Regions from separate parts of the Paenibacillus sp. FSL R5-0928 genome, predicted to be linked through region 1. Evidence: riboswitches for the same ligand, from Rfam matches in the RefSeq annotation. Region 1 holds a riboswitch; each other region holds the start of a gene.
The links. A riboswitch is a leader RNA that binds a small molecule or an ion and turns the genes downstream of it on or off. The one in region 1 is predicted to bind cobalamin.
Positions count from the first base shown of each region.

Region 2: another riboswitch for cobalamin. It lies ahead of metE (5-methyltetrahydropteroyltriglutamate--homocysteine S-methyltransferase); the one in region 1 lies ahead of MKZ16_RS04645 (DUF4430 domain-containing protein).
Region 3: another riboswitch for cobalamin. It lies ahead of MKZ16_RS02375 (anaerobic ribonucleoside triphosphate reductase); the one in region 1 lies ahead of MKZ16_RS04645 (DUF4430 domain-containing protein).
Region 4: another riboswitch for cobalamin. It lies ahead of MKZ16_RS03975 (S-layer homology domain-containing protein); the one in region 1 lies ahead of MKZ16_RS04645 (DUF4430 domain-containing protein).

Region 1 covers NZ_CP150225.1:1,079,698-1,087,301, forward strand. The annotation lists gene MKZ16_RS04640 (hypothetical protein) at 1-2,122, shown strand, start outside; cobalamin riboswitch at 2,250-2,453, shown strand; gene MKZ16_RS04645 (DUF4430 domain-containing protein) at 2,623-5,187, shown strand; gene MKZ16_RS04650 (methyl-accepting chemotaxis protein) at 5,390-7,096, shown strand.
Region 2 covers NZ_CP150225.1:5,123,429-5,131,032, forward strand. The annotation lists gene msrA (peptide-methionine (S)-S-oxide reductase MsrA) at 1-45, shown strand, start outside; gene MKZ16_RS23205 (DUF4349 domain-containing protein) at 137-1,252, opposite strand; gene MKZ16_RS23210 (DUF1540 domain-containing protein) at 1,681-1,833, shown strand; gene metE (5-methyltetrahydropteroyltriglutamate--homocysteine S-methyltransferase) at 1,980-4,283, opposite strand; cobalamin riboswitch at 4,438-4,644, opposite strand; gene MKZ16_RS23220 (undecaprenyl-diphosphate phosphatase) at 4,744-5,604, opposite strand; gene MKZ16_RS23225 (DedA family protein) at 5,655-6,278, opposite strand; gene MKZ16_RS23230 (FtsX-like permease family protein) at 6,297-7,604, opposite strand, start outside.
Region 3 covers NZ_CP150225.1:535,826-543,429, reverse strand. The annotation lists gene MKZ16_RS02390 (undecaprenyl-diphosphate phosphatase) at 1-28, opposite strand, end outside; tRNA gene MKZ16_RS02385 (tRNA-Thr) at 752-823, opposite strand; gene MKZ16_RS02380 (MTH1187 family thiamine-binding protein) at 918-1,226, opposite strand; cobalamin riboswitch at 1,605-1,840, shown strand; gene MKZ16_RS02375 (anaerobic ribonucleoside triphosphate reductase) at 2,081-4,066, shown strand; gene nrdG (anaerobic ribonucleoside-triphosphate reductase activating protein) at 4,063-4,578, shown strand; gene MKZ16_RS02365 (ribonucleoside-diphosphate reductase subunit alpha) at 4,634-6,967, shown strand; gene MKZ16_RS02360 (ribonucleotide-diphosphate reductase subunit beta) at 7,253-7,604, shown strand, end outside.
Region 4 covers NZ_CP150225.1:908,400-916,003, reverse strand. The annotation lists gene MKZ16_RS03975 (S-layer homology domain-containing protein) at 1-1,761, opposite strand, end outside; cobalamin riboswitch at 1,925-2,126, opposite strand; gene MKZ16_RS03970 (cellulase family glycosylhydrolase) at 2,469-4,190, shown strand; gene MKZ16_RS03965 (transposase) at 4,261-4,509, opposite strand; gene MKZ16_RS03960 (hypothetical protein) at 4,575-5,156, opposite strand; gene arcC (carbamate kinase) at 5,349-6,299, opposite strand; gene MKZ16_RS03950 (tetratricopeptide repeat protein) at 6,336-7,601, opposite strand.

The sequences.
Region 1 (7,604 bases):
AGGAGATATTAACGACTTTGTAAGCTTCGCCGATCAGATTCTGCGTGGAGAGAGTCCTGAGCATAAGCTATCCCTTGCTTTCTATAATGAGCTGGCTATATTTTATGAGATTGAGCAAGGGAACGAGCATTTATATACGGAGAATAAGAGTGCGGTGCTAAGTGGTTTGCTCTCTTACCTTAAACCAGACGGTGCAATTCATTCTAGAATCCGCTTGAACGATATTTTCTTAGAACGGTTCGACCGGGAATTTGATCTGATTCGGCAAAGGAATGTGCCAGATCCGGCGATTATGGAATGCTTTAAGGAGTATTTTGTACTTAAGGATCACAATTACAGGGTCAGAATCGTGGATTATTTCATCAATGGGATGCTTCATAGTGTGGAAGCGGGCCGCAAGGATATCTTGAGTGCCGCTTACGGGATCATTGAGAGTAATGATGAGTTAAGTGCAGCCTACTTCCAGCGCGTGATGTCTGAAACATATTTCCGTAAGCAGCTACTTGAGCCTTATATGGAATCAAGACTAGCTGCGGCGTCCAGATCTGCGGATATACTGAGCTTTGTACTCCATTGGGGGCGGTTCCTGCCAGTGGCGTTAGAGCAGTCTTTTGCTCAAAATGCTGTGAAGGATTATTTGCTTGAAAAGCTCCAGCTGGAACATGATCCGGTGGCTTCTGTAGCGGAAATTCATGAAATTGTAGATAAGGCAGAAAAAGATCGCCGCAAAGGAACAGGAGTTGCTCCTAAGGCACTCTCCCTAATGCAGGATCTTGCTGCTTCAGCAGATAGATTCTTACTGAACCGCTTATCGCTTTCCGATATGACGCAGGAGGAGCTTCTGGAGGTAGTTTTTTTACGGTATGGTAATGTTGTCGATTGGCAGCCGCCACTGGATAGGATTAGCAAGCAGAAAGAGAATGCGCTGCGTGCAGCTTACCGCTGGTTTGGTGAAGAGAAGCCGAATGAGGAGATTTTTGCAGGATTGTCTCCGCAGGAACTAGACGATGTGCAGCTACTGGGTCGTCGTTTGCTAAAAGAGGCGCGTGTTCTGGAACCCTTTGAACGGCTTCCGCTAGCCTTCTACTATACAACTCAGCGTGAAGGGGGTCCGCTGGATTACGATGCGCTTCTGGAGCTGTTAAAGCGTAAAGCCGGTTCCGACAAAGAAATCATCTATCGGTTTTTTGCTTGGTCGCAAGGCAATCCTTTATTTACGGTTTCGAATAAAAAGCTGCAACCGGGTTACCGTAAGGCGATTCTGAAGTATTTCCTGAGCAGTGATCGTGAAGCGTTCAAGAATCGGGAATTCCGAAAGAACTATGTCGCGGCAGCTCGGCCTGCTCTGCAAAATGTGTACAATGAAGCCCGCTCCCAACTGGCTTCCCCGCTGGCGCGCTGGATCAGCCGCAGCCGATTTCGACTCTTAATCTCCGGCTCCATTACGGGTATTCTGGTGATTATTGCAATTATCGTATTCAGTATGTTGCGTCCGGATGATACGAAGACGGCTCTGCCGGGGACAAGCCCTGAGCCGACCCCTGTTCAGAGTGCAGGCAATGTGCTGCCTCCGGCTTCAGTATACTTGAAGGATCAGAGCGTCGAAGGAGATAAGGGGAGCAGCATATTGGTGTTCACCTTCGCAAGTGCAGATGACTGTGTGCAGTTTCAACCGACTGAGATTAGTTTAATGTCTTCGTCTACAGAGATAGATAAAAGCTTTAAGGTCGCTGCTACGAATGGGACTTGTCCAGTGCCGTCAACGGATGGGACGGATGAGGGAAACGCCGCTGACGAGTCAGATGCCGCTGGCACTACTGGAGGAATAGCAGAAGGTGCAGACGCTACTAACGCTGTAGCTGATGCTTCTCCGTCTCCTACGCCTTCCTCTGATACTGAGGACAGCACTGGGTTGCCTTCCGCAACAGCTGTGACTGAAGGGGAACAACCTTCCTATCAGGTTGAGGTTACATTGGAGCCTGGAGCGACAATTCTAGAGAAAAGTATGATTAAAGCCGGAAGATTTACATTGATCGTAGATCCCGACCCTAATATTCCACCAGCTTCTGATTCAAGTGCTGAACCTTCCCCAACTGCAAGTCCGGAAGGAACAGCCGAATAACAAGCTTTCTGAACAGCAACACCTACCGGCAGGTGGTGTATTGCTGTTCATTTTTTTGCTGCCCATACTAAGCTTTTCTATAGACATGCTATGTATTAATAGATATGATTATGGATGTCAAAATAAGATACTACATACTGGAAAAGGTGCAGACTCTATCAATCTAGTCGTCTGCTTAAAAGGGAAGTCCGGTGCATGAGTCCGGCGCGGTCCCGCCACTGTATGTGCGGAGTTTTTCTTCTATAAGCCACTGCCCTGAAGGTAGGGTGGGAAGGTGAAGAACAGCGATGAAGCATTAGCCAGGAGACCTGCCTTTTTTGTGAGCGTTTCTATTCTTCGTGGGGTAAGAATGTGGAACATATACAGATGGACTATCGGCAGGAAGCAAGCGCCGCAGCCTCGATTTGTAATCTTCCCTGACCGCCCTCCAAAGGGGCGGTCTTTATGTTATGCGTCTTATTCCCAGCAGTACCCATTCTTATACAGAAAGAGGTTAAACAATGAAGAAAATCATGTCTTCCAAGTTTGTAGCACTTGGGCTGGCCTTATTCATGGTCATTTCAATTCTAGGAACATCTCTTGCTCCGGCAGGACAAATATTTGCAGAAGCGAGCGCTGGCGCCGGTCTGGAGGCAACTGCTGCGGAGCGGATTAATGTTGCGGATGCGACTTATGCGGCTGCAGAATATCTCTTGAAAGGTGGCGTACAATCAGATTGGCAAGCCATTGGCTTAGCGCAAGCAGGGTACAAGCTGCCAGCTAGTTACCATTCAGAGCTTGAGAAAAAAGTAAAAGAGGCAGCTGGGAATTTTGCCAATGTCACCGATTATGCTCGAATCGTGCTCGCAGTGAGAGCGATTGGTGCAGATCCTACTAGCTTTGCTGGTAATGGATCAACTCCTGGCTATAATCTGATTGAGAAAATTTATAATAACAGCAAGCTCAGTGAACAGACGCTTAATAATCCGGTATATGCTTTACTTGCGCTGGATTCTGGTAAATATAATATCCCAAGTGACGCGAAATGGACGGCGGATAAGCTCCTTACGGAGATTCTCTCCAAACAAAATCCAGATGGGGGCTTTGCACTAACCTCAGGCACAAGTGAGCCTGATATGACAGCGATAACCTTGACGGCTCTGGCGGCACATAAAAATAATCCCGAAGCCTACTTAGCAGGGCTACAAGCCGTAGCCTGGTTATCCGCAGCTCAAGATAGCCATGGGGGTTACGGTGACAGTGCTGAAAGTAGTGCACAAGCAATCCTTGGACTCACATCCTTTGGAGTTGATCCTAGTGGATTAGAATACACCAAAAACAAAGTGGATCTAATGGAGAACCTGCTCAGCTATCGTCTAGCTGATGGTAGCTTCACCCATAGCCGTGGTGGAAGCAGTAATGTTCTGGCGACAGAGCAAGGACTTCAGGCGCTGGTTGCGTATAATTTGCTGTATAAAGGAAGCAACAGTAAGCTATACGATTTTTCCAAATCCTCCGTTCAGAGCTCACTCATCTACGCTCCTGTAACGATTGAGGGACCACGGGCCACGTTGGCACAAGGGTACGCCTATGCTGGCAACGCACTTGGAGCGTTAGAGAAGCTGGCGCTTCAAACGAACTTGCCGATCACGAATCCTTCGGGCAGTTATGTGACTGGCATCGGAAGTATTGCTGCTGGAAGCTTTGGTGGTTATGACGGATGGATGTATGTTGTATCACGTGACGGAAAATGGATTAATCCCGATGTAGGCATGAGTGATTTTGTACTTAAAGATTCAGATCAGGTACTGGTTTATTATGCCGGAGATGACACTAAGCTTGTGGATTCCGTTACCCTTTCCAAAGCAAATCTTAAAGAGGGCGATTCTTTTAACGTCATTGTAACTAGTAAGACGTGGAAATGGGACGCTGCTACGAACACTTCCTCTCCTGTAACTGCAAAAGCTGCGGGTGTTCAGGTCCAAATTGGAGCTCAGACGGTAACGACGAATGCTAAAGGTGAGGCCGTATTCTCAGGAAATGTGCCCGCAGGTGACTATACACTGACTGTAACTGGCTACCGCGAAGGTAAAGCGCCAACGGTTGCTAAATATACAAAAGCTATAAAGGTAATTTCTAAGAATGTAACAGCTTCACTTACCGTTGAAGGCCCGGAAGGATTGATTAGTGAAGGGACTTTAAAAGCCTCCAATGCTCTTGAAGCGTTGCAGCAACTAGGGTCTACCGATGATTTTAAAGTAGATATCACCAAATCGTCTTATGGCAACTTTGTATCAGGTATCCATGGAGTTTCGCAAGGTACTTACGACGGATGGTGGAGCTTCGTAGTATCACGCGGCGGGGAGTGGATATATCCAAGTGTGGGTATGGATGCGTTCGAACTACAGGAATCCGATCGTGTGCTTGTCTATTATGCAGGTGAAAATACACAGGTTATAGATTCTGTGGCGCTTTCCCCAACGCAGCCAAAAGCTAATGAAGCTTTTACCGTAAAGGTTTCTCAGAAAAAGTGGGTGTGGAATCAGGACAGTTTCACTTCTGATCCGGTTACCTCACCAGCAGCAGGTGTGCAGGTTTCGATTGGTGATAAGAAGGTAATCACGAATGAACAAGGTGTAGCTGTTGTTGATGGGGGTCTCCCGGCAAATAGCTATACAATGACTGTTACCGGCTATGCTAAAGACAGCGTACCGAGCGTAGCGCGTTATACTCAGTCTCTGACTGTTGGATCGTCTGTTATTGCTCCAGTTAAAGCTACCGCTACCCTTTCAGTGATTGGAGATAGCCGGAAGGGAACCATCCTAGCCAGTACAACAGTAGCTCTAAAAGAGGGCGAAACGGCTTATAGCTTACTAGTCAGTCAATTAGGCACCAAGGTAGTATCATCCGGCAACGTTGGAAGCATCTACGTGAAATCTATTGACGGATTGGCTGAATTTGACGGAGGCCCAAGCAGCGGATGGAAGTATAAAACGAACCGGGATGCTGATCCAAGCATCAGTGCAGACAGTTATATTTTGCAGAACGGTGATACTTTGTACTGGTACTATACCTCTGGAGAATAAGGAAGAGGAATGATTAATTAGGCGGGCACAGGGATTCGGAGTAATAGCGGATCGGGTGCCCGCCCTTTTATTTTTTTGGAAAAGTCGTTTTATGACAATATATACTTTTATTCGACACAATATTTAAAAAATCATCAAACTCTTAGCCCTTCCGACCGATAAAAATAGATAGATCATAAGATAATGTGAAGGCGGAGTGTAGATGAAAAATTTGAAAGTGAAATACAAAATAGGGTTGCTTTTGGTATTCGCTGTAATCATGGTGAATGTTGTAGGTGGCATAGGCATCATCACGATGACCCGAATGGCCGAAAAAACAAATGAGACATATAATGAAAATTTATTGCCTGTTTCTTACGTAGGGCAGATGCGTACGAATAATCGGGCTATTGAATCCTATCTTTTGGAGCGTTTGATTAGCGTAAATGCCAGCAAAAACAAAGAACTTTCTGAGAGTATTCAAGTGAAGGTTCAGGATAATAATGAACTTATGAACAAGGTGAAAGCGATTCAGTATAATGATCCTGCTATTGTAAGTAAAATCAAAGAGTATGAGTCCTTTTTGCCAGATTATCGTGCACAGCGGGATAACATTATAAAGATTGCTGATAGTAATCATAATCAAGAGGCCTATAAAGTATTTTCAGGCGAATTTAACGAATCCCGTGAAAAAATGATCAACCTACTTAAAGGAATTAGTGATTCTTTGCTTAAAGATGCTGATGAACACAATTCAGATTCCATGGCAACCGCTAAAAGCATGCGGGTAAACAATACCATAATGATTACGTTCGCCTGGGTGATTTGTTTCGTAATTAGTATTGCAATTATTCGACTGATAACAAAACCCCTTAAAGAACTGCAAGGACTAATGAAGCGGGCAGAAGATGGAGATTTGACCGTGGTAGCAACGTACACCGCCAAGGATGAGATCGGCCAAATTAACAGTTCATTTAACAATATGCTGCAGGGCTTGCGGAAGATGATGCAAGGGATTGCAGAGAGTGCAGAACTGCTGTCAGCTTCATCGGAAGAGATGAGCGCTAGTGCTGAGCAGACCTCATTGGCTTCACAAATGATCGCTGTATCTTCTGGAGAGATTGCCGCGGGTTTTGATGAACAGACAGAGAGCATTAACAATACAACACGTTCCATAAAAGCAATGACCAATGATATTGCAGCCGTAGAGGGCAGCAGCTATGAAATGTCGGATCTAATGGGCGTAGTTTCCGGTTCATCGGATCGTGGAGTAGAGGCTGTAGACCAAATCATTGTGCAGATGAAGGAAATTGACCTCAGTGTAACTCAGAGTCAGGAGATTGTTTCTAATCTGGGGACATTGTCACAAGAGATTAATACAATTATTACAACGATTAACGGTATTGCTACACAGACGAATCTGCTTGCGCTCAACGCTTCTATAGAAGCAGCACGGGCCGGTGAGCATGGACGGGGATTTGCTGTAGTTGCTGGAGAAATTCGTAATCTGGCGGAAGCAACTAGAAATAGTTCTTTGCGGGTTACAGATATTATTACACATATCCAAAAGCAAACCGAAAGCGCAGTAGAATCCATGGCTTTGGGTACTGAGCTAGTCACCAATGGCGTAGTTCAAAGTCATCTGGTATCTCAAGCGTTTCATGAGATTCAGACTTCCATTAAAGAAGCTACCCTGCAGACAGCGGAGATCAGAGAAGCGGTTGCTCATGTCGCCTTAGAATCACAAGGTGTGGCAGCAGCTATGGAACAGGTCAACGTTATATCAAGTAAAGGGGCGGAGGGTGTTCAGGACACAAGTGCAGCGAGTCAGGAGCAACTATCCGCAATGGAGGAAATGTCGGCTTCAGCTCAGTATTTAGCGGTACTGGCAGAAGATCTGCAAAAAACATTGTCCAGCTTCAAACTATAGGCTTCTTAATATTGTTAAAACCAGCAGAGCAGCGGTTCTCCAGTAACGGAGATCGCTGCTCTGCTGTTTGTGGTTATAGCAGATTGGGAGCAAGCGCGAGCCAGTTGGTCTCAGTTGGTCAAGGGGGATAGATGTAAGCGGACTCAGCAGCTCAGGAGCGGATAGATGTAAGCTGGTCTCCGTAGGTCAGGAGCGGATAGACGTAAGCTGGACTCAGTAGGTTGCGGGCAAACATATGCTATGTGGGCTCCAGCGACACTATTGGCAGGCAAGACAGAGGGATGGAAACAATAAAAACTTCGGCGATGATCGGTATGCTCGTACCCCGTAACCTGTAAACCGTACCCCGTACCCCGTACCCCGTACCCCGTACCCCGTACCCCGTACCCCGTACCCCGTACCCCGTACCCCGTACCCCGTACCCCGTACCCCGTACCCCGTACCCCTAGTTTCACCGGCTGATCTCTAGTTTTTTAAACACACTATCTACTTGATATTCCCTAGTCTA
Region 2 (7,604 bases), 3.1 Mb from region 1:
AAAGAGGGCTATGGCGAGTATCGTGTACTCTTCCAGCCTGCCTAATCTTCGATAACGTGCGAAACTGTACTGTCTTATAGAAAAGCCTCCAATTCACGGTATACCCTGAATTGGAGGCTTTTTAATTCATAGGAGCTTATTCTTTATTCTCGTCCTCGTTCGCTTTCTTATCCTTTATTGAGGTTGTCACCTTTGGCTCTGCTGGTGCAGGGAGTACCTCCTTGTTCAGCTCCCGATTTTCCTGCCGTATCCGCTGGGTCTGCTGCTCCCGTCGTACGCGGATATTTTTGCGGGCAAACCAAACGATGGCTAAAATAATGCCCGCACCGATTAGAATCGGCAATGCGCCTGCAAGAATTACAAAAAGCCACTGAAACATAACAGATAGTGCGTTCAGGCTTCCTTTTAAAGCATCTGATGCGCGTTCCAGCAATGGACCTTGCTCTGCCTTTTCCTTCACAGCTAAACTCTCATCCGTCTGGTACACTCTAAGCTCTACCGTTGAAAAGGATACGTTCTGATCTATATATCGCATTCTGCCTTTGATCTGCTCAATCGTTTCTTGAATCGAACCAAGCTCGTTTGCAAAGGCGACCAGATCACTTGATTTCGTTGCTTTTTTCATAAACTCAGTATATTGAGCTTCCATTAACTGCTTTGCCTTCAGACGCGACTCTAGATCAATATACTCCTCCGAGACATCCTGACCTTGAATGCTGCGCTGTAGCGATTCGTGTTTTACTTTTTCCAAATTATTCAGAAAAGGAGAGAATCCGGAGGCTGGCACCTTAAGGATAAACGTCCCCCCTTGCTCATATTGCGACATGTTCTCGTTAAACTCTATAATATATCCTTTAGCCATCGTTACCATGTTTCGAATTTCAGTCTGAGCTTTACCGTAGTCTTCTACTTCCATAGTCAGATTGGCATGATAGATAAGCTTCTTGTTCAATCCTTCCACGACATCACTGCCCGTGAATCCCGCGTTTGCTTGATCCGTGTTCTCTGATGTCAAACCTTTTTCAACTGGGGCTTCGTTGCCTCCCGCTGCTGTCTCAGCCTCTGCTGAGGTGTTCTTATCCGCTAATGTAGCTTTTGAAGATTGCTCAGTTGTTGCTGCAGCAGAATTACTCGTATTTCCGCCGTCACTAGCTAATTTGTCAGCTGCCGAATTGTTATCACCCGAGCCACAACCTGCCAATACCACCGCAAGAATTAATAAACATAAGTAATGCAGACCCCATTTGCGCATTCTCATTCCTCCAAAAATGTAGTGGTAATCCCTAGCATTGTAACGTTACGGAATGTCATGTTCTATACAGATCTCTTCCGTCTCTCATTTCTTTGACGCCCCAAAACTTGGAAGGTTGCACTGGAATATGGAATTTCGGTAAATTTCTTTTGGTTTTTCTTGTTGAAATACACAAAAAGCCGCATTTCTTCGACTCTTATTGGACATATTTTTTATATGGGAGGGGTCCCGAAAGTTAAAGAACTCATTTGCTTACAAACTCATTATTTGGTACAATTACCACGTCTAACCTAGTAAAAAAATCCAAATACCCTCTATTCATAATGAATGAGGGCGTGACACGGCTTTGCTGAGACAAGCTCCACCTTGCTGAACAGAGCCGTTCTTTGAATGATACTGTCAATTACTAAAAGGGGAGGTGAACCCTCATGGCAAAAGACGTAGTTTGTGAAGTTAACTCCTGCACCCACTGGGCAGAAGAGAACAAATGCAGCGCTGAATCGATCTTCGTAGCTTTCCACAGCTCCCAAGAACCAAAACGCGCAGAAGAAACAGATTGCAAAACTTTCGAAAGTAAATAAGTAAATGCCTAAAGGGACCCTCCACGGTTCCTTCTTTTTCTTTTTCATTCTAACAAGATTGAGAATTATTATCAAGTAGCTGATTACAAAAAAATAATTGAACTAAAAAGCCAGGGTAAATTACCCTGGCTCTAATTTATTTAAGTCTATTTAGAAGCAATAACCCCTGTCTTTTCCCTCGCAATAGCAGCAGCTCTTACCATGTTACGTAGTGCATCCTCTGTCTCCTGCCAGCCCCGCGTTTTCAGACCGCAATCCGGATTAATCCAGAACTGTTCAGGGTCAAGCACCCGCAGCGCACGATCGATATTCGCAGTCATTTCTTCGACAGCTGGAACCCGCGGGCTATGGATGTCGTACACTCCAAGACCGATTCCTTTATCATAGGCCTGCTCCTCAAAGCTGATAATCAGCTCACCATGGCTACGTGAAGTCTCAATGGAGATTACATCAGCATCCATAGCCGATATTGAATCGATCATGTCATTAAATTCGCTATAGCACATATGCGTATGAATTTGTGTCGTAGCCTTCACATGGTTCGTGGCAACACGGAACGACTTCACTGCCCAGTTCAGGTAATGCTCACGGTCTTCTGCCTTTAGCGGAAGTCCTTCACGAATAGCCGGCTCATCCACTTGAATCATTTCGATGCCTGCATCTTCCAACGCTTTTACCTCATGGCGAAGGGCAAGAGCAATTTGATTGGCTACCTCTTCCCGGCTGAGATCATCACGTACAAATGACCAATTGAGGATAGTAACAGGGCCCGTCAACATTCCTTTAACCGGAAGCTTCGTCAACGATTGTGCATAGACGCTTTCTTTAACAGTCATAGGCTGTATAAATGCAATATCCGCGTAGATCACCGGCGGCTTAACGCAACGGGAACCGTAGGATTGAACCCAGCCATTACTAGTAAACAAGTATCCATCCAGCTTTTCTCCGAAAAACTCCACCATATCTGTACGCTCGAACTCGCCGTGGACCAGAACATCCAGACCTAGCTTTTCTTGGAAGGTAATTGCATCCGCGATCTGCTCACGAACAAATCCATCATAACGCTCCTGATTCCAGACCCCTTTACGCCATTTCAATCTCGCCTGGCGCACTTCGACTGTCTGCGGAAAGCTACCAATTGTAGTGGTTGGCAGAAGTGGAAGCTGCCATTTCTCTTGCTGCACCTTTAAGCGCTCAGCAAAAGGCAGACTGCGTTGGTCTGGTAGAGCTGCAAGTGCAAGCACTTGCTCCGCCACATCCTTACGGCCACGCTCAGGTAGTGCGCGGAACGCTGCAATAGCTTCACGACTAGCGGCCAGCGCTGCTTGAGAAGCTTCTCCTTTATCTGCGACGGCTGCTCCGAGCAGACTAAGCTCTTTAAGCTTCTCATCGGCAAAGGCTAACGCATTCTTAACTGTCGCCTTCAGCTTCACTTCACCTTGAACGGTGACTGGGACATGCAGCAGGCTGCAAGAAGGCTGAAGAATAAGACGATCAAGCGGTACATGAACGCTGAGCTTTTCTACCAGTTGCAGCTTAGCGTCTAAATCGGAACGCCAAATGTTCCGTCCATCAATAATTCCGGCACCCAGCCATTTGTCCTTCGGCCAGCCAAGACGTTCGATGGAAGCCAGATTCGTTCCACCATCGTGCACAAAGTCAAGACCCAAGCCTTGAACAGGCAGCTCTAGCAGTGCCTCCAGCGGCTCAGCAGCTTCAAAATACGTCTGTAAAATAATATTCAAGCCCGGCACGGAGCCGGCAATGTCTGTGTATATCGAGTTAAGCAGTGTTAATTCTTCTTTACTTATGCCTGTAACAATCGCTGGCTCATCGATTTGTACCCAGCTTACCCCTTCTTGCTTCAGTTCCTGTAGCAGTTGAACATAGACTGGAACAAAACGTGCAGCAATCTTGGCGATATCTGCCGCTGCGTAACCTTTGGACAGCTTAAGGAAGGTATACAGACCTAAAAGTACCGGTTTACCTTCAATCCCTGCCTGCGATTTAGCAAAACGATAAGCCGCTAGAGGTTTGTTTTCAGTCAGGCGTGGTGTTTGTGTGCCGATCTCTGGAACGATATAGTGATAGTTCGTATTGAACCATTTGGTCATCTCGCAGGCAGTAGCCTCAGCATTACCACGGGCCATTGCAAAATAAAGATCAAGCCCGATGTCGCCGCCATCATACGCATACCGTGGAGGTACGATTCCAAACATAACAGCCGCATCCAACACATGATCATAAAATGTAAAATCATTTACCGGAATAAGCTCAATTCCTGCTTCTTGCTGGGTCTTCAAATGCTGCAGCTGGATTGCTGCCATTTCGGAGCGGAATTGCTCCTCATTTATTTTCCCCTGCCAGAATGCCTCCAGTGCCTTTTTCCATTCGCGGTTCTTTCCGATTCTCGGATATCCAAGATTGCTTACTTTTACCTTATTCGTCATTTCGATACACTCCCTCTTCAATCTCTTATTTCAAACTCCAAAACTACTTGCTTTCCTATAAAAAAGAGCGCCCTTCCCTAAAAAAGTCAAAGGGAAAGACGCCCATGATATACCCATGGTTAACGTCTAACACCTCCCTATCTTCCGTAGGTGAAGCAGTGCTGTTGAAACAGGCAGGTCTCCTGGCTAGCGGCGTCAACATCTTGAGCAGTCTTCCCAGCAGTAGTAAATTGCCAGTGACCTCTGTTGCTCGAGATTCTTCCGTTACAGTGGCGGGACCGCATCGGCTTCGAACCGAATTTCCCTATTAAGCCTACCGAATTACTATTTTCCGGTCAGCACCTGTCTCCGATATCATTCATCATTTGAGTGTCTTAATCTGATGTCATCATACGTGAAAGCCCCAGCAATCTGCAATAGATTACTGGGGCTTCTGTTATATCGATTCCTTATAACGGACTTAGAAAAATACGAAATATACTACAGCAGCAAGAATTATACGGTATATAGCAAACGGTAAGAGCTTGATACGATTGATCAGTTTTAAGAAGAAACGCATCGATAACAGCGCAAATAGGAAGGCACTAATAAAGCCTGCAATAAAAAACGGCAGCGCGTCCATGGTGAAATATTGCCAGTTCTTCATCAGTGACAACAGACTGGCACCTGCCATGATGGGTACTGCCATAATAAACGTAAAATCAGCAGCGGCACGATGGCTCATCCCGAGGATTACGCCACCAGAAATCGTCGAGCCCGAGCGTGAAAATCCAGGCCATAACGAAAAACACTGTACAAGACCTACACCAAGTGCCTGTTTGTATGTAATCTGATCTACACTCTCAGTTCTGATCTTCTTCGGCCCAAACAGATCCGCAATAATCATTAATATAGCCCCGATCACTAGACCAATTAACACCGTTGAGGTAGAGAATAAATGCTCATCAATATAATCATTAAACAGAACACCTAACACACCTGCAGGCACTAACCCTACCAGAACCTGTGTCAGCTTGAGGTGCCCGCCCTGCTCTAACTGCGGTAGCTTCTCTGTTACAGGGTCCAACTGCTTACGGCTGAAACGCCTTAAGCCCAACAGATCAATGAATCGATTTCTAAAAATCACAACAACCGCTAATATAGAACCCAGTTGAATAACTATTTTGAAGGTATTTGCCGTATATTGTCCAAATAACTCCTGTGATTTCAGCCACATATCATCAACAATAATCATATGACCCGTGGAGGATACTGGAGCAAATTCGGTTAAACCTTCAACAAGCCCCAAAATAATGGCTTTAATAATCGTTAATAGCTCCATGTGTTTCCCTCCTTTTTAATAGTCATTTCTATTATCAGTCCTCCACCCGCTTAGCCCTCAATGTTCATTCTCCGGCTGCGTTTGCGGAAGTACAGAAACCCAAGAATAACTAATCCGCCAGCAATTAGTACATAGACCACATTGGAGTAGACATCCATGTACATGGCAATGTCCTCCCAGGATTCGCCCAAAGCTGCGCCAATAAGCACAAGCAGCAAATTCCATCCCAATGTGCCAATCGTTGTGAAGATCATAAATACTCCAAATTTCATACCTGACATTCCCGCCGGAATCGAAATCAGACTGCGGACCAGCGGAACCATCCGACAAAACAATACAGTCCAATAGCCATATTTATCAAACCAGGCGTCAGCCTTGTGGATATCTTTTTTAGTGACGCGAATTAGGCCCCCCCAGCGTTCAACCAGTTTCTCTAACCGGCTCACATCCAATAATCGGCCAATATAATAGAGAATTACTGCACCCAGTAGTGATCCAGCCGTGGCAGCAATGATTACACCAGGTATAGTTAAGCTCGTCGTAGTGGTCATAAACCCTCCAAAGGGCAGGATCACTTCTGAAGGAATTGGTGGAAATATATTTTCAAAGGCCAGCATCAGAAAAATACCGAAGTAACCAAACTGCTCCATAAAGTCTGTAATCCATGCTTGCATTCTTGTTACCCCCATTTCTCATATCAAGTTCTTCTTCAGGTTGCGTAAATAGCGGCTGCGAATAAAAAAGAAGTATAGTCCTTGAACAGCCAAATATCCGAGTAACACCGCGCCTGTCTCCGTTGCGATAGATAAGTAGAACAACCGTTGAAGCGCAATAAAGGCAAACACACTGTGTAAAATAGCTATTCCGACCGGCACAAAAAACAATAGAGCGAGCTGAATTGTGACTATTCGATTGAGTTCTTTATCCGTAAGCCCCATCTTGGACAAAGTGGAATATTGATTGCGATCATGATCAAGATCGGTATATAACCGGAAGTAAAGAAAGCTGCCTGCCGCGATAAAAAAGACAGTACCCACCAGCAATGAAGCAAAAAGCATTGTGTTATACAATGTTTTCTGAAATTCAAACAGCGTGCCGCTGATCACAATCGCATACGGAGAATCACTTTCATAGGACTGTTTGCCTTTATGGGCAAGATCATCTGCGATACCTACCGTCTGTGGAAAATCCTCTACATAAAAACCTGTATAAAGATCCGTCTGCACGGGATCAATAGCGCTGTAGAGCTCATCACTGATCACGACACCACTAAAATCCCCGCCATCTCTACCATCCAGCTCCGGCAATAAATATTCAGCAATGGGGACTTGCGCGGTATAACCTATTTCTTTAATGGCAAGTCCTTGCTGCAAGGAATAGACCGCTTTTACTCTGCCTTCTGTTAAACTGCGATCCCGCTGTGAACCAATCATCACCAGACCTTCGTTGCCCACCAGAGCACGCTCAGCCGTTGTGAAACCTGCACGCTGCAGGGCGAGATTATAATCACTAAAAGCAATCAAGGGAAGGCGTAAAGTGCGATCGGGTCCAGTCTGAGCTTCGACCTCAGCATATTTAATCGGGATACTAAGCGCTTCATAAGGGAGTCCGTGCGTCTTGAGCTCTTCCTTAATTTCGTTCAGATGCTGATCAAAGGGTTCATCCGCCTGATTTCCTTTAGCTACATAACCCACTGCTGCAGGATAATCCAATTTCAGCTCTCTGGAAAGTGTATGTATCGATGCAAATACCCCTACTGAAGTGAAGGAGACTGCGGATACAATCGTCACCATAAAAAACATTCGGCCATTCTCTTTCCAGCGGTAGGACAAGCCCGATAAAGTGATGATATTCGTACGATGCCAATACAAGCGCCGAATGTCCTTAAGCAGCTTAACCACACAAATACTTAGCTGGGTATAAAAGAGATACGTCCCGATAACCGTAATCGCAACGACCGGAAACATGACTTTCTCTACGGAAGCAGCTTTTGCAGTAGC
Region 3 (7,604 bases), 540 kb from region 1:
GTATTATTGCTTTAATTACGTCAGTCATCAGTGGATTGTCCCCTTTCGGAAATAAAATCATTTAATTTCCAGTATAAGGGAGACACGTAAACTTCCCCATCGATTAACCTAACAATATTCAATTCAGAATGACATAATTGTCACATTGCTCATTATTTCAGTCTTAAGGGGGCTTTGGTTTGCAAAACACAAAATATTAAGTATAATGTTACTGTCGAAACGCTAAGGCGTCTGTACAGGATGGCTACCTGGCACTGATGATGGCAGGCCAAGCGCTTTATAAAGTTTTCTTTATGTGTATTTATACTTTAGGAGCGTGGTTATCTATGAAAATTAATATTACCGCACATTTTAACATTGATATTACTTTATCTCTTCATCTGTTAGCCGTAGCCAGTCTTGCTTATGAACTCAGTTCACTGACGAGCTCGTGAAATTCGAGCGAAAAGTATCTGTACTAAGACACCTTGTGGTGTCTTTTTTTATTTTTATAGTAATTACCATCTAACCAATCTGCCCCCGCAAGAGAAAAGCAGCTTATGCTGCTCCTCCTCCACCATCCTTCATTCTGACTGCTGTCAGCTTGCGACACGCCTTCCATCTGCTCGACAGTGACCACTAGTCATACCGTTTTCATTAGCGATTTCGCCATGTCTTATCTTTTAGAAGAATGTTAGAAGCCAGGGGATTTAATGAAAAATGACGCGGTCCCGAACCCTCGGAAATCCGCGCCACGTATGGTTTTTTGGGATGCTGGTGAAGGGAATTGAACCCCCGGCCTACGCATTACGAGTGCGTTGCTCTACCCCTGAGCTACACCAGCTTAAGGCTGATTTTTCTGTCAAACAAAAAATATTATACAACTTTCAGCCAGAAACGCAAGCCTATTTCTCCCTGTTTTCCGCCCTCCTAAACTGCTAATCCACCTGTAGCTTACGCTCCACAGACTCTAACTTTCCACGGCTAGTGGAGGGTTTATCGCGGCGGTCGTCTATTTTAAGTGAGGTAGAGACACGTTCTGCACCTGCGGCAAAAGGAGACTCATGCAAAGCTTCTACCGCGGCAAAAATGCGTTGCAGAGGCCCTTCGATGATCGTCCCCATGGACGTAAGTTCATATGTAATCCCTTCTACTGTCTTCAGCACCCGCTGCATATCCGCAACATAGCTGCTAAGACTGGTACTGCCTGTTCCAATTGGAATAACTGTAACTTCAGCAATAGGCATGAGAATACCTCCTCGAAATTTTATAGTACCTATCTTCTTCCATTGTAACAATTCCACCGCTCTGTCACAAACTAAGCAAGATTATCCTCCCTTATCTTTTCTATTTCTTCTGATTACTTCAAAATATGACTTTGGGCTAAGAGTATTTTCTCATGCGCAAATTCTAGGGTCATCTGCACTATATTTATGGACTCTTTGTGGCATCTTTTCGGACAATTTATGAATCATTTCGCATCTCCCTGTGGATCAATTGTGGATTACTTATGGACAGCCTGTGGATCATTTGTGGAGTACTTTTAAAGAACCCGCTCCCCGCGCGGGTTTTCTAAAAAACTGTTTACAAACACAACATCTTGGGTTATTTTTATCTAACGACAACAAAATATAGTGGAGACAGGCGCTTTGATCCTTAACCGGATTTAGAGCTTAATAGGGAAGCGCGGTGAGAATCCGCTGCGGTCCCGCCACTGTAACCGGATGGCCTTCTTAAGCTTCTGGGAAGCTTGAGAATCCACATCTCCCGGCAGATGCCACTGAGGGTTAGGAACACCCTTGGGAAGGCGCCGAGAGATCCCACGGAAGCCAGGAGACCTACCTGTTTCGACGACACCAACTATTGATGCCTGCGAGGAACAGGGATGGTGTCCGCATGCGGTCATCTACGTAGAGACCTCTGCAAATATCCGTGTGGATATTTACATAACGCATCGGGCATTTTCTGCCATCCTCGGGTAGGGGATGCTTTTTTTATGTAATCAGAACAAATATACGACTGCTTATGGCAGTCCAACTTCCTATGGATATATGGATTTGATGATAGATGTTTTCTTTTATACTGAGAGGAGAGCTGTACAATGACGTTGTTGGAGAGACAATTTAATGGAGTAGAAAATGCACGGGAAGTTCTTTTAGAAGAGCTCATTGATTTAGGCCGGGATATTATCGACAGTCGGGATATGGACCTATTGCGCGAGAATGCCAATTTGAATGGAGAGAGTTTCTCCGGTAAAATGAGCAAGTTCGGCAGTGAATATTCAAAATGGTACGCCCGCAATTTTACGATGCCGCCGCAGCTAGTGCAGGCTATTGATGACAATGTCGTCTATGTGCATGATCTGGATCAATACGCGATTGGAACGACGAACTGTATTTTTATCCCGTTTGATAAACTTCTCCGTGAAGGTTTCAATACCGGCAACGGCAGCGTTCGTCCTCCGAACTCAATAATGACAGCTATGTCTCTGGTAGCGATTATTTTCCAATCCCAGCAAAATGCTCAATATGGTGGTGTATCCGCCAATAAACTCGACTATGATCTGGCACCTTATGTAACCAAATCCTTCGCCAAGCTGTTCCGCAAGGGTCTGGATTATTTTGAAGAAGGACAAGCTGATGAATCTTTGGGCGAGATTACGATGAGCCGGACCGATCTGGCGGAGTTATATCCAAGAGCGTTCCGTTTTGCACTAAAGGAAACCGAAATCGAAACCCTGCAAGCGGCTGAAAGTATGGTACATAATCTGAATACCATGTCCAGCCGATCCGGTGGACAAATACCGTTTACCAGCATCAACTACGGTACTTGTACTTCACCAGAAGGTCAGCTTGTGATCAGTTCTCTGCTAACAGCAACTATGAACGGACTTGGCAGCGGAGAAACACCAGTGTTCCCGATTCAAATCTTCAAATGCAAGCAAGGAATCAATCAACAGCAAGGCGATCCTAACTATGAACTGTTCCTAAAAGCGGCTGAATGTTCTGCGCGCAGACTATATCCAAACTTCGCTAATCTGGACGCTCCGCTCAACTTGCAGTATTATGATCCAAGTGATCCTGATACGGAGTTCGCTACAATGGGCTGCCGAACCCGAGTGCTCGGTGACCGTTTTGGTCGTAATCATTGCTCTGGAAAGGGCAACCTTTCCTTTAATACACTGAATCTGGTTCGGCTAGGTCTGGCACACGGCACAGTAACAGGCAGACGTACCGTCGCAGACGAAGCTGGCTTCTATGAAGATCTAAATCATTATATGGATATTGCGCTGGAAGGACTTCTTCATCGGTTCCACATTCAAACCGCACAAAAAGCTAAAGCTTCCGATTTCATGATGCGAGAAGGCGTCTGGGAAGGCGGCGAGCATCTTGCACCTGATGACACTGTAGGCGATCTGCTAAAGCATGGCAGCCTGTCTCTTGGCTTCATCGGTATGGCGGAATGTATGAAAGCTATGTACGGCAAACACCATGGCGAGGATATGGAAGTTCATGCCAAGGCGCTGGCTATTGTGCGTCATATGCGGGACTATTGCGATCGGAAAAGTGAGGAACTGGATCTCAACATCACTCTGTTCGCAACTCCAGCAGAAGGTTTGTCCGGTAAATTCACAAAAGTTGACCGCAAGGTACTGGGTTCCATTCCGGGCGTAACCGACCGTGAATATTATACGAACTCTTTTCACATCCCTGTATACTTCGATCTGGGTGCTGCTCAGAAGATCAGCTTGGAAGCTCCTTTCCATGAATATTGCAATGCCGGGGCTATTTCTTATGTCGAATTAAACGGCAATGCCCGCAATAACCCATCGGCTTTTATCAAAATCATTAAATATGCGCTCGAACAACAGGTCAGCTATTTCAGCATTAACCATCCGATTGACCGCTGCTCCAGCTGTGGATACGAAGGCGTAATTGGGACAAACTGTCCTTCCTGCAACGCACATGAGAATGACGTGCACATCCGCCGTTTGCGCAGAGTTACAGGTTATTTAACCGGCGACTATCAGACCCGCTTTAATGCCGCCAAACAAGCTGAAGTACGGGATCGCGTTAAGCATCTATGAATATTTGCGGTTACTATCCGGAGTCGATTAACGAGGGAGAGGGCATGCGGGCCGTCCTCTTTCTCAGCGGCTGCCGCCATCGTTGCCCGGGATGTTTTAATCCCGAGACATGGAACTTTAAATATGGAGAAGTCTTCACCTTAGAACGACAACATGAAATTATTGCAGAAATCGCCGCTAACCCTTTGCTGGATGGTCTGACACTGGCAGGCGGCGATCCTTTTTTCTCAGCAGAAGAGTTGCTGGGGTTCATTCATGAGCTTCGCGCTGTACTGCCAGGCTTCTCAATCTGGATTTACAGTGGTTATACGTACGACGAACTTACAGCCCTTCCCGGTACACCGGAATGGGATCTACTTAAGCAGTGTCAGGTGTTAATAGATGGAAAATTTGTAGAAGAACTGAAAGATACTACGCTTCTCTACCGGGGAAGCTCCAACCAACGCATTATCGACATTCCGGCCAGCATGAACGGCTCGGAGGTCTTTCTGTGGCAGCCTGCTGCGCTATAATATATCAATTTTTGATATTGAAAATTAATTTGAAATAAGAAGGGATGAACTAACCATGCCGCAATTCGTAGTAAAACCGGATAATCGCCAACTGGCTTTTGATGAGAACCGTCTTTCCGTCTACGCTGACCGTATTCTGGAAGGTCTCGATCAACTAAATAAAGAAACTTTGCTGCGTGGAGTGAATTCCAAACTGCGTCGTGACTCGGTAAGCGGAGAAGAAATCAGCAACGCCTTCACCATGAGCGCTCTAGAGCTTGTAACAAAAGAAGAGCCTACCTGGAAGTTCGCAGCTGCCCGCGCCCTTCTGACAACCCTTTATAAAAAAGCTGCCGTTCATCGCCGCTACAAAGCTTATCCAGAAGAGCCTTACGGTGAATTGTATCCACTAATTACGGATCTCGTGAAAAAAGGAATCTATCGCGAAGAACTTCTAAGTCATTACACCAAAGAACAAATTATCGAACTAGGTGGGTGTATCGATTATACACGCGACCTTTTGTTTGACTATATCGGTCTGCTTACGCTATCCGACCGTTATTTGGCGCATGATTTTGACGGCCGTGTGATGGAGCTTCCACAAGAACGTTATATGATTATTGCCATGTACCTGATGCACCGTGAGCCAGCTGAGAAACGTCTTGAGCTTGTAAAAGAAGCTTATTGGGCTATGAGCAACATCTACATGACTGCTGCTACACCTACAATGTCTAATGCCGGCAAAAAGGTCGCTGGACAGCTATCCAGCTGCTTTATTGATACTGTAGACGATTCCCTAGAGGGTATCTTTGACTCCAATACAGACGTAGCACGTCTAAGCAAAATGGGTGGCGGCATCGGCGTTTACCTTGGAAAAGTACGGGCACGTGGTTCGGATATCCGTGGCCACAAGAACACAAGCTCCGGCGTAATCCCTTGGATTCGCCAGTTGAACAATACAGCAGTCAGCGTAGACCAGCTGGGCACACGTAAGGGTGCTGTAGCTGTTTATCTTGATGTATTCCATAAAGATATTCTCGCTTTCCTTGATCTTAAGCTGAACAACGGTGACGAGCGTATGCGTGCACATGACGTGTTCCACGGGGTCTCCCTGCCTGACCTGTTCATGGAAGCTGTAGAATCGCGCAGCCACTGGAACCTCTTCTGCCCTCATGAAGTGAAAAAGGTCATGGGCTGGACTGATAAAAATGGCCGTCCACTAGGATTGGAAGATTTCTACGATGAAGAGCTTGGCAAAGGTACTTTCCGTGAAAAATATGCTGAAGCTACAGCGAACCTGGAATTATCCCGGATCACTGTTCCTGCGATCGACATCATGAAACGGATTATGAAATCACAGCTAGAGACGGGTACACCGTACATGTTCTACCGTGATACCGTGAACCGGACCAACCCAAACCGTCATCAAGGTATGGTTTTCTCCTCCAACCTGTGCACAGAAATTATGCAGAATCAGTCTGCAACAGTAATTGAACAAGAAGAATTAGTAACTAAAAATGGCCAGACCCGGATCGTTATTTCCAAAATCCCTGGCGACTTCGTAGTCTGCAACCTGAATTCAATTCACTTGGCACGGGCGATTCCAGCTGGCGTATTAGAAAGACTTGTTCCGATCCAAGTCCGTATGCTTGATAACGTAATCGACATTAATAATATTGAAGTTCTGCAGGCACAATACACGAACAGCCAGTACCGCGCAGTAGGTCTTGGCACATTCGGCCTGCATCATCTATTGGCACTCAAGGGCATTCGTTGGGAATCCGATGAAGCCGTAGAATATAACAATCATTTATATGAACATATCAACTACCTGTTGGTTCGTTCGAGCATGGAGCTTGCCCGTGAAAAAGGCCGTTATCCGAAATTTGCTGGCTCCGATTGGGAGACTGGCGCATACTTCACTTCCCGCGGGTATGTTAGCGGTGAGCAAGAAGGTAAATATGTAACGACTGAGCAATGGCGCGAGCTGCAAGAAGAAGTAGCTAAGGACGGCGTGCGTAACGCTTGGATGTTCGCCATTGCGCCAAATGGATCTACATCGATTATTGCCGGCTCCACCGCCAGCATTGATCCGCTGTATGAACTGCTATCCTATGAAGAGAAAACAACTTATAAGATCGCTAACCCAGCACCGGATCTGTCCGACAAAACGATCTGGTACTATAAGACAGCATTTACAATTGACCAAAACTGGTCGATCCGCATGGCTTCTGCTCGCCAGCGTCACGTCGATCAAGGCCAAAGCTTTAACCTGTATGTTCGTCCTGACATCAAGGCTACCGAGTTCCTGGAACTGCATCTGAATGCCTGGAAGGGCGGCTTGAAATCAACTTATTATGTGCGTAGCCGTGCTTTGACTATAGAAGAGTGTGAATCTTGCGCTAGCTAATTATCTTAGTGCCCTGAATAGAAAAACGATGATGAATTTCGTAACTGCGAGGAATGTTTGGGCTTCCGGCCGCTATTGTCATCAGATGTCTTGATCTTTACCGCTATTAGCGGATGACATCCGATGACAGCATATGCTTTCGATGCGAGCTTTCCTACGGAAAGCTTTCGGGCGGTCGCTGACGCTCCTACAGCTCCAAACTTCCTCTCCGTTACTCCATCACCGTCTTTCTATGAACAAGACACCAAAGAAAGATTACCCGCGCAAAAAATGGAGGGATAAGAAATGCAATTACAAAAGATTTTTAATACTGAAGCACCTAATCAATCCACACGCATTATCGACGGTGAATGCTCAGGTATTCTGAACTGGAACGATATTCGCATGCCTCATATGTACAAGCTGTATAAGGTGCTGCTGCTTAATCACTGGATCGCGGATGAAATTCCAATGTCCAAGGATGCGCAACAATTCCCGATGCTGGATGCCGAGGAACAACGCGTATTTAAGATTAATATCTCCCTACTCGCTGTGCTGGATTCGATGCAGACGATGTTCGTGAGCGACGTGAAGCGTTATTTCACCGATTCCTCTTTGGAAGCTATCTCCGCTATTATCGGGCAGCAAGAAGTGGTGC
Region 4 (7,604 bases), 170 kb from region 1:
ACTTTTAACAAATCTAGCGTCCGTGTGCGGATCTACACCTACACCAGTTAAGGCTACAATTACCTGTGAGATACTTTCGCTGCTAGTGCTTCCCCAGCTTGTAAATCCGCCTTGATTGTTTTGGTTATCGGACAGCCATTGGATGGCCCGATCCACGGCGGCTTTTACATCATCACGGGTTGCATAATAAGGTGCAAGAGCTTGCATCGCCATCGCAGTCATATCGACATCTGCTTTGGTTACGCCTAATGCCCAGCCACCAGCTTCTGCTGTACCTTTTTTAACCTCTTTATCTAAAATATACTGAACTAGTTTTTCTCTTGTGGTCTGTTCTGTAATTCCTTCAACTACAGGAATCTCATAGTTATGGCTATCTAGCGCAATCAGAGCAAAAATCGGACCATTATTGCCTTGCTTTTGGATATATTGATAATCAGCCAGTGCTTTTCTCAGATCATATCCCGCAACATTCGTGATATCTTTTCCGATAGAGGTAAGCCCTAGAATTGCTCTGGAATTCTCTGTGCTTTTATTGGCGTCGAGTTTTCCATCCTCTTTAATGATCGATGCTATTTTCGTAGCTACATTATTGTAATAGAGATCATAATAGCCGTTAGGTACTGTATAGTTCGCCCGAGCCAGAGAAAGGATCGACCATTCTCCACTACCTGTACCAAACGACGGATTCTTTACAGTGTTTAGAATATAGGCAAGGCTTTTATCTAACTGTTGTTTGACGGCAACTGTAGTTTCCAGTTTGTAAGTAACTTGATAAGTTACATTTGTTTTGTTTCCAGCTCCGTCAAGAGCCGTTACAGTAATTGCATTACTGCCTGAATTCAGAGAAGCTTTGTACTCCCCATTCGCAGGTGATAAAGTAACACCATTCAGCTTCACTTCTGGAATGATGTCACTATATACATTGTCTGTGACAGCTACTTTGAAGCTTATATCTTTATTAGATACTTCCTGTTTATCTTGTATGCCACTTACAGTAATAACAGGGGGTTCTATATCTAATGCATGGTTAAGCCCTACAAGCGCATGATCTACACTTATTTGAGAGCTTGCCATATTTTCGAGCACGGAATAGGCTTGATAAACTGCTGATTGTACTACTGGTCTGTCCAAAATAGTTTCTTTATTAGGGTCACTGTTAATCTCGGCGATTTCCGCAGTTAAAGCATCCTTATTGGCAAGTTGAACTGGGATTTCTCCCCAGCCACCAAGATCAGAACCATAGCCATAAGTGGTGAACTGAGTTCGAATGATGTCACCGTCTTGAGGCTTATAATCGGTCATCCCAAACGGAGGAAACACATTATTTACTGCATACATCCAACCCGACATGGAGGTGTAGTCAAACTGACTTAACCACTCTGGGTCTGCTTTAGTGCCGACTGTATTCCCATCGGCTGAAATCATATCTAAAATATATTGTGGAATATTGACTTCGCTTCTGCCACTATCTTTAACTTCTGATAAATAAAAACCACTATCTATATTTCCTAAATGTCTATAATTCCCATCTCCTAGCGCACGTGTTATTAAAGATGCGCCATTATCGCCTTCATAAATCGGAACTTTAATAGGTTCCTTAATATACCCTTGGCCTAAGGTGAATTTCTCTACGGATACAGATACATACCCTTTAAGGGTAGAGCTTGCTCCATTTGCTTGAGCCGGGATAACACTTGTAGAGAATGTCGTGATAAATACAGCTACAATGAGTAACCACGCTAAAAACTTATTTTTCTTCATTTTTCCATAACCCTTCCCTTCATACCTATGATAAAAAACAGAATAAACTTTCTTATAACCACAAAAAAAACCACTCAACATAAACGTCAAGAGGTTAAGATAGTGAACCACAATACTAGCTGGCAAACACTATTCAAGCACCTCTCTATCGATCGTAGAGTTTGATGGTGTAACAGAAAAAGGCAGATATTCTGGCTCAAGTATCATCACCCTTGCTGCCTTCCCAGTTTCCCAGTGGCATTTTGCAAGGACTCCTCTTTTACAGCGGCGGGACCGCGCGGGATTCACACCCGCTTTCCATTTAACCAATCTATGATTGTACTTCCGCAACATTCATAGTTGGCACCTATTTCTAATTTTAAATTTTCATGCTTCATCATATCTAATATATATGCTTTTGTCATGTTATATTTCTTTTTTGTATAACGGGCAGCTAGAGATAATCCTATTGAATAACCAATTTCTACGAGTAGGGATATTTAAATGATTTCTTTATCCAACTGTGGGGAAAATTAATTTAAATCACTAATTCTTATATGAATTTGCCACAAATTAGTAAGGTACTCGCTGAGTGAATTCTATGTTAGGGTATATTCAGAAAGCGTTTACAAAAATAACATTGGAGGTGTTCGTGTTCATCTAACCACCAAGTACAGCGTCAAAGCCAGGTCCAAGCATCCTAAATTTATCTCACAAAGGAGAATTCAATGACTACGCGAATCCAGAAATCCTTCTTATCATTGACACTTGTCACCGCTCTTCTGCTCTCTCTGTTCTCATCCATGGCTGCAGCTGCAACTAAGGATGAGCAACAAGCTAAGGCAGCGCCAAAGAGTAAGATCCAATCCTATGTAGACGAAATGCAGCCCGGATGGAACCTCGGTAATACTTTAGATGCTACAGGTGAGGACGAAACCTCCTGGGGCAATCCTCGTGTGACCCAAGAACTTATTAAAAAGATCGCCGCTCAAGGCTATAAAAGTATTCGGATTCCTGTGACCTGGGATACTCACATGGGTGCGGCACCAGACTATACCCTAGAAAAAGCCTACCTCGACCGTGTGGAAGAAGTTGTCGGCTGGGCACTGGACGCCAAGCTTTATGTCATGATTAATGTCCATCATGATTCCTGGCTATGGGTAAGCCATATGGAAGAAAAACACGATGAAACGCTGGCGCGTTATAATGCAGCCTGGACTCAAATTGCCGATCGCTTTAAGGACAAATCCGATAAGCTGATGTTCGAGAGCATAAATGAGCCTCGGTTCACCGATGGTGGAAGCACAGACGAAGCAAAAATGGAGCAAATGCTTACTGAACTCAATAACTCCTTCTATCAGATCGTGCGGAAATCCGGTGGGAAAAACGACCTCCGCCCACTTGTATTGCCTTCATTAGAGTCTTCACCTACACAAACAAGAATGGATCATCTCTATAAGACGATTACGGCTCTAAACGATCCGAATATTATTGCGACCGTTCACTTCTATGGCTTCTGGCCTTTTAGTGTGAACATTGCCGGCTACACCACATTTGAAAAAGATACAAAAAACGATATCACTCAAACTTTTGATAACGTTTACAATACATTTGTAGCTAAAGGCATCCCTGTCATCGTCGGCGAATTTGGTTTATTAGGTTTCGATAAAGACACGGGTGTGATTGAACAGGGCGAGAAGCTTAAATTCTTCGAGTATCTGACTTATTATTTGAAAGAAAAGAAAATGACTTCCATGCTCTGGGATAACGGGCAGCATTTCAATCGTAAAACTTATAAGTGGTCTGATCCTGAACTCCACAATGTATTAATGTCTGGTCTGAAGGAGCGTTCCTCCAGCACCGAAAGCGATTTGGTCTACCTAAAAAAAGGTGCACAAATCAAAGATACCAAGGTTAAGCTAAACCTGAACGGCAATAAGCTAACCACCATTAGTGCCAACGGAAAATATCTGACCAAAGGTAAAGATTACACATTAAATGGTGAGGAGCTCATCCTCAAAGCCAGCCAACTCAAAAAGCTCACAGCTTCCCAAAAATACGGTGAAAATGCCGTGCTGACTCTGAAATTCAACAAGGGTGTTGCGTGGAGACTTAAGGTGATTGTGTATGACACAGCTAAATTAAGCGATGCAAAAGGCACGACTGAATCCTTTGCCATTCCGACCACCTTTAATGGTAACCAGCTTGCCACAATGGAAGCTGTATATACCGCTGGTGGCAATGCAGGTCCGCAGGACTGGACTCCATTTAAGGAATTCGGCAATACCTTCTCACCTTCTTATAACACTAAAGAAATCAAGCTGCTTCCCGCGTTCTTTAAAGATGTTAAAGACGGCGAGGTTATCCTAAAATTCCACTTCTGGAATGGGGATATCATCACCTACAAGATCACGAAGAGCGGAGCAAACGTTGTAGGAAAGTCCTCTTAAGCATCCGTCCTGTTAACAACACAAATAGGGGTGTCCCTACGCGGGAACACCCCTATTTGTATTGTACCCATCACATATTAACCTCGTCATACGAAATTATCATCAACCGATAAATTAAATAAACGCCAAGATAGGCTCCGGTAATAAGAAACATTGGATTTAAAAATATCGCATGGATCGAGGTCATAAATACAGCATGATCCCTTAATATTTCGTAAATCGCCAAAGCGGAAATATTTCCAAAGATAATCGCACTTAAGACCGAAGCAACATTGAATACCATACGCCACTTTATCGATTTACCTTGTAACATCAGCATGACAATGGGAACAATAATACTACCAAGTACGATTAGAAATTTCATCCAGTCACCTCGGTAAATTTTTAATCGTCCAGTTCCACGCTTTCGATTTGTCCGTCTGCATTTACCGTCCACTCGATTTCAACGCCATTATTTAATCCGAGCTTGTCTTCATCTTCAATGACTATATGATCAGGAATCGTTAAGGTTTGCTCTTTACCGCCCTCCACTTGAACGGTAATCTGTTTATCCTTAACCGCAGTGATCCTTCCGTCATATTCAATCTGCTGCAAAACAATCTTTTGATTCTGATCTGTAATGGTAACCCGCTTGCCACCGTCGCTTAACAGTTCAACCTTTTTATGATAGCTATCTTTTAACGAAACATCCTTGATAACTCTCTGAATGCTCACTCCCTCTGGAAGTTCCCCAGTATTTGAACCGGGTGACGCAGATGTCATGGGTTGTTCTGTTGCGTTATTCGTAGGCGCAGGTGTAGTAGCTTCTGCAGAAGGTGCTGTGGTTTCTACTTGAGCCGTTGGAGTAGCCACTTGAGTCTCATCCGCTGCTTTAGTGCATCCACTTAACAATACCGTACATGCACAAATACAACAAAGAATTGTAGCCCTGGTAAAACGTTGTGTTGTTCCTTTATTCGATCTCATCTTTTACCCCCGCATTTTAATGTATTTTTTTCTCTATAGTGGACATAGTTTTACCTCTTATCTTCCTTTTATTCACCAGAATATGGCCATCTGAAAGCAACAGTTAGATAACAATTCATGAATATGTCAAAAAACCGCCCTGATTTAGATCAGTGGCGGTCTCCATGAAATGATGAGATAAATTAGATCTTATTAATTTACAATATGTGTGCCAGCCTGTTGGCTCATCGCAGCTTTCATATTTTCCGGATTAGTAATGATAACTCTACGTCCCTCTTTTTTCAAAAAGCTAAGACTTGCTTCAATTTTAGGCTGCATACTGCCAGCAGGAAAATGACCCTGCTCCGCATATACCAACATTTCTGCCGCTGTAACTTCTTCAAGAGCCTTCTGCTCAGGCGTACCGAAATTCACACATACCTGAGGAACTCCTGTTGTAATGATCAGCGATTCTGCGTCGATCTGTTCGGCCAGCAGACTTGTAGCAAAGTCTTTGTCAATGACCGCATCGATACCTTCGTAGGTATTATTTTCGGTTTTGATCACAGGAATCCCGCCTCCGCCAACAGCGATCACCACATAACCCGTCTCAATGAGTGATTTAATGACGTCCTTTTCAACGATATCAATCGGCTTAGGCGATGGAACAACACGGCGGTAACCACGACCTGAATCCTCAATGATGACCCAATCTGGCTTGGCACGCTTCATCTCCTCTGCTTGCTCAAGCGTGAAGAAGGAGCCCACTGGTTTCGAGGGAGACTGAAAATTCGGATCATTTTTGCTAACCTCGACCTGAGTAATGACTGTGGCAACCTTTTTGTCTAATCTGCGGTGAATGAATTCATTTGTTAAGGCCTGCTGAATTAAATAGCCTATGCCCCCTTGCGTGCCCGCCACGCAATTGACCAGCGGAGTAACATCCATTCCAGTGACTTCCGAAGCCACCTCGCTTCGTCTCAGCTCGAATCCAACCTGTGGACCGTTACCGTGAGTAACCACCACATCGTTGCCTGCTTGCACCAGATCAGCGATATTGACAGCAATTTCACGTACTGCCTCAGATTGATCCTCTATAGAATCGCGGCCATTGTCTTTCACCAATGAATTACCGCCAATGGCTACAACTATAAATTTACTCATTCCATTCCTCCTGACGGATCAGTTGATCCTCATTTATTATCGTTTAAGGGCCAGCTGAAATTGTTCCTTTGCGGAGTGAAAATCCGGATTGGCAGGATTATAGCTGATAGCAATATCTATTTCTTGAATGGCCGTTTCATGATTACCAAGTAAACCAAGTGACTGAGCCTTATGATGATGATATAAAGGATTGCTCGGATCGTTAGCAATTGCGTTCTCAATCGCCTCAACTGCCTCTTGATGCCGGCCAAGTGATCTCAAGCTGTTCGCCTTATGGAACGAGAAATCATACCGTCCAGGCTGCTGTTCCAGAAGCTGATCCATAACTTTGACCGCTTCCTCATGCCTGCCCAACTCTCTTAAATAATTGGATTTATGATAGCGGAAGAAGCTTTCGCCAGGATCGCGTTCTATCGCTTTGTCATACTCTGCTAATGCTTGCTCGGATCGCTTCATCATTCGGTAGGCATTTGCGGTATAGAAATAGAAATCAAGGTCATCCGGATCAATAGTAAGTGCCTGTTGATAGGCTGCCAGAGCTTCGTCATATCTCCCGAGTTCCCCTAAGAAGTATCCTTTATAGTAATAGAAATCTGAATTATTACTGTCCACTTGCATTGCATGTTCCATAACCAAACTTGCTTTCCGGAAATCCTCTGCCCGAGCTAGCTCTTGAGCGCTTTGAATACTTGGATGAATCGTTAGCTTTTCTTTATTGAGAATACGGATGACCCTCTCCTGACCCAGCTCTTCTGCATGCTGCAACGATGATTTCCCGTCACGATCCGGCAAATGAACATCCGCTCCAGCATCCACCAACAACTGAATAATATCGGAGTATAAACGGCCACCATTCCCGAGAATTACTGCCTCCAGCAAGGCAGACCATCCCAGATTGTTCATATGGTTAACTGCAACACCTGCTTCCAAGCATTTCTGAACAGTTCTTAGATACCCCTTCTCGCTGGAGGGAAGCAGTGTAGTTCCCCCAAAACGATTTACACTGGTTGTATCCGCACCTGCGGCAAGAGTTAAAGACAGAATCTCATGAAATCCATTGGCACCGGCACACAGGTAGGGTGATAACATAGTGATATCTCTTGCATTCACATCACTGCCTGCTTCAATCAGCTTTTGAGCGAGAGGAATATGATTTTTTTGCGTTGCCGCCATCAGCGCAGTACGACCACTGGCATCCTTATGATGAACATCGGCACCACGAGCCAAAAGCTGTTCTACGGCAGCTAAATCCCCGCGATCCGCTGCTTGAATTAAATCTTCTGACAGAGTTTGATTAGTCATGGC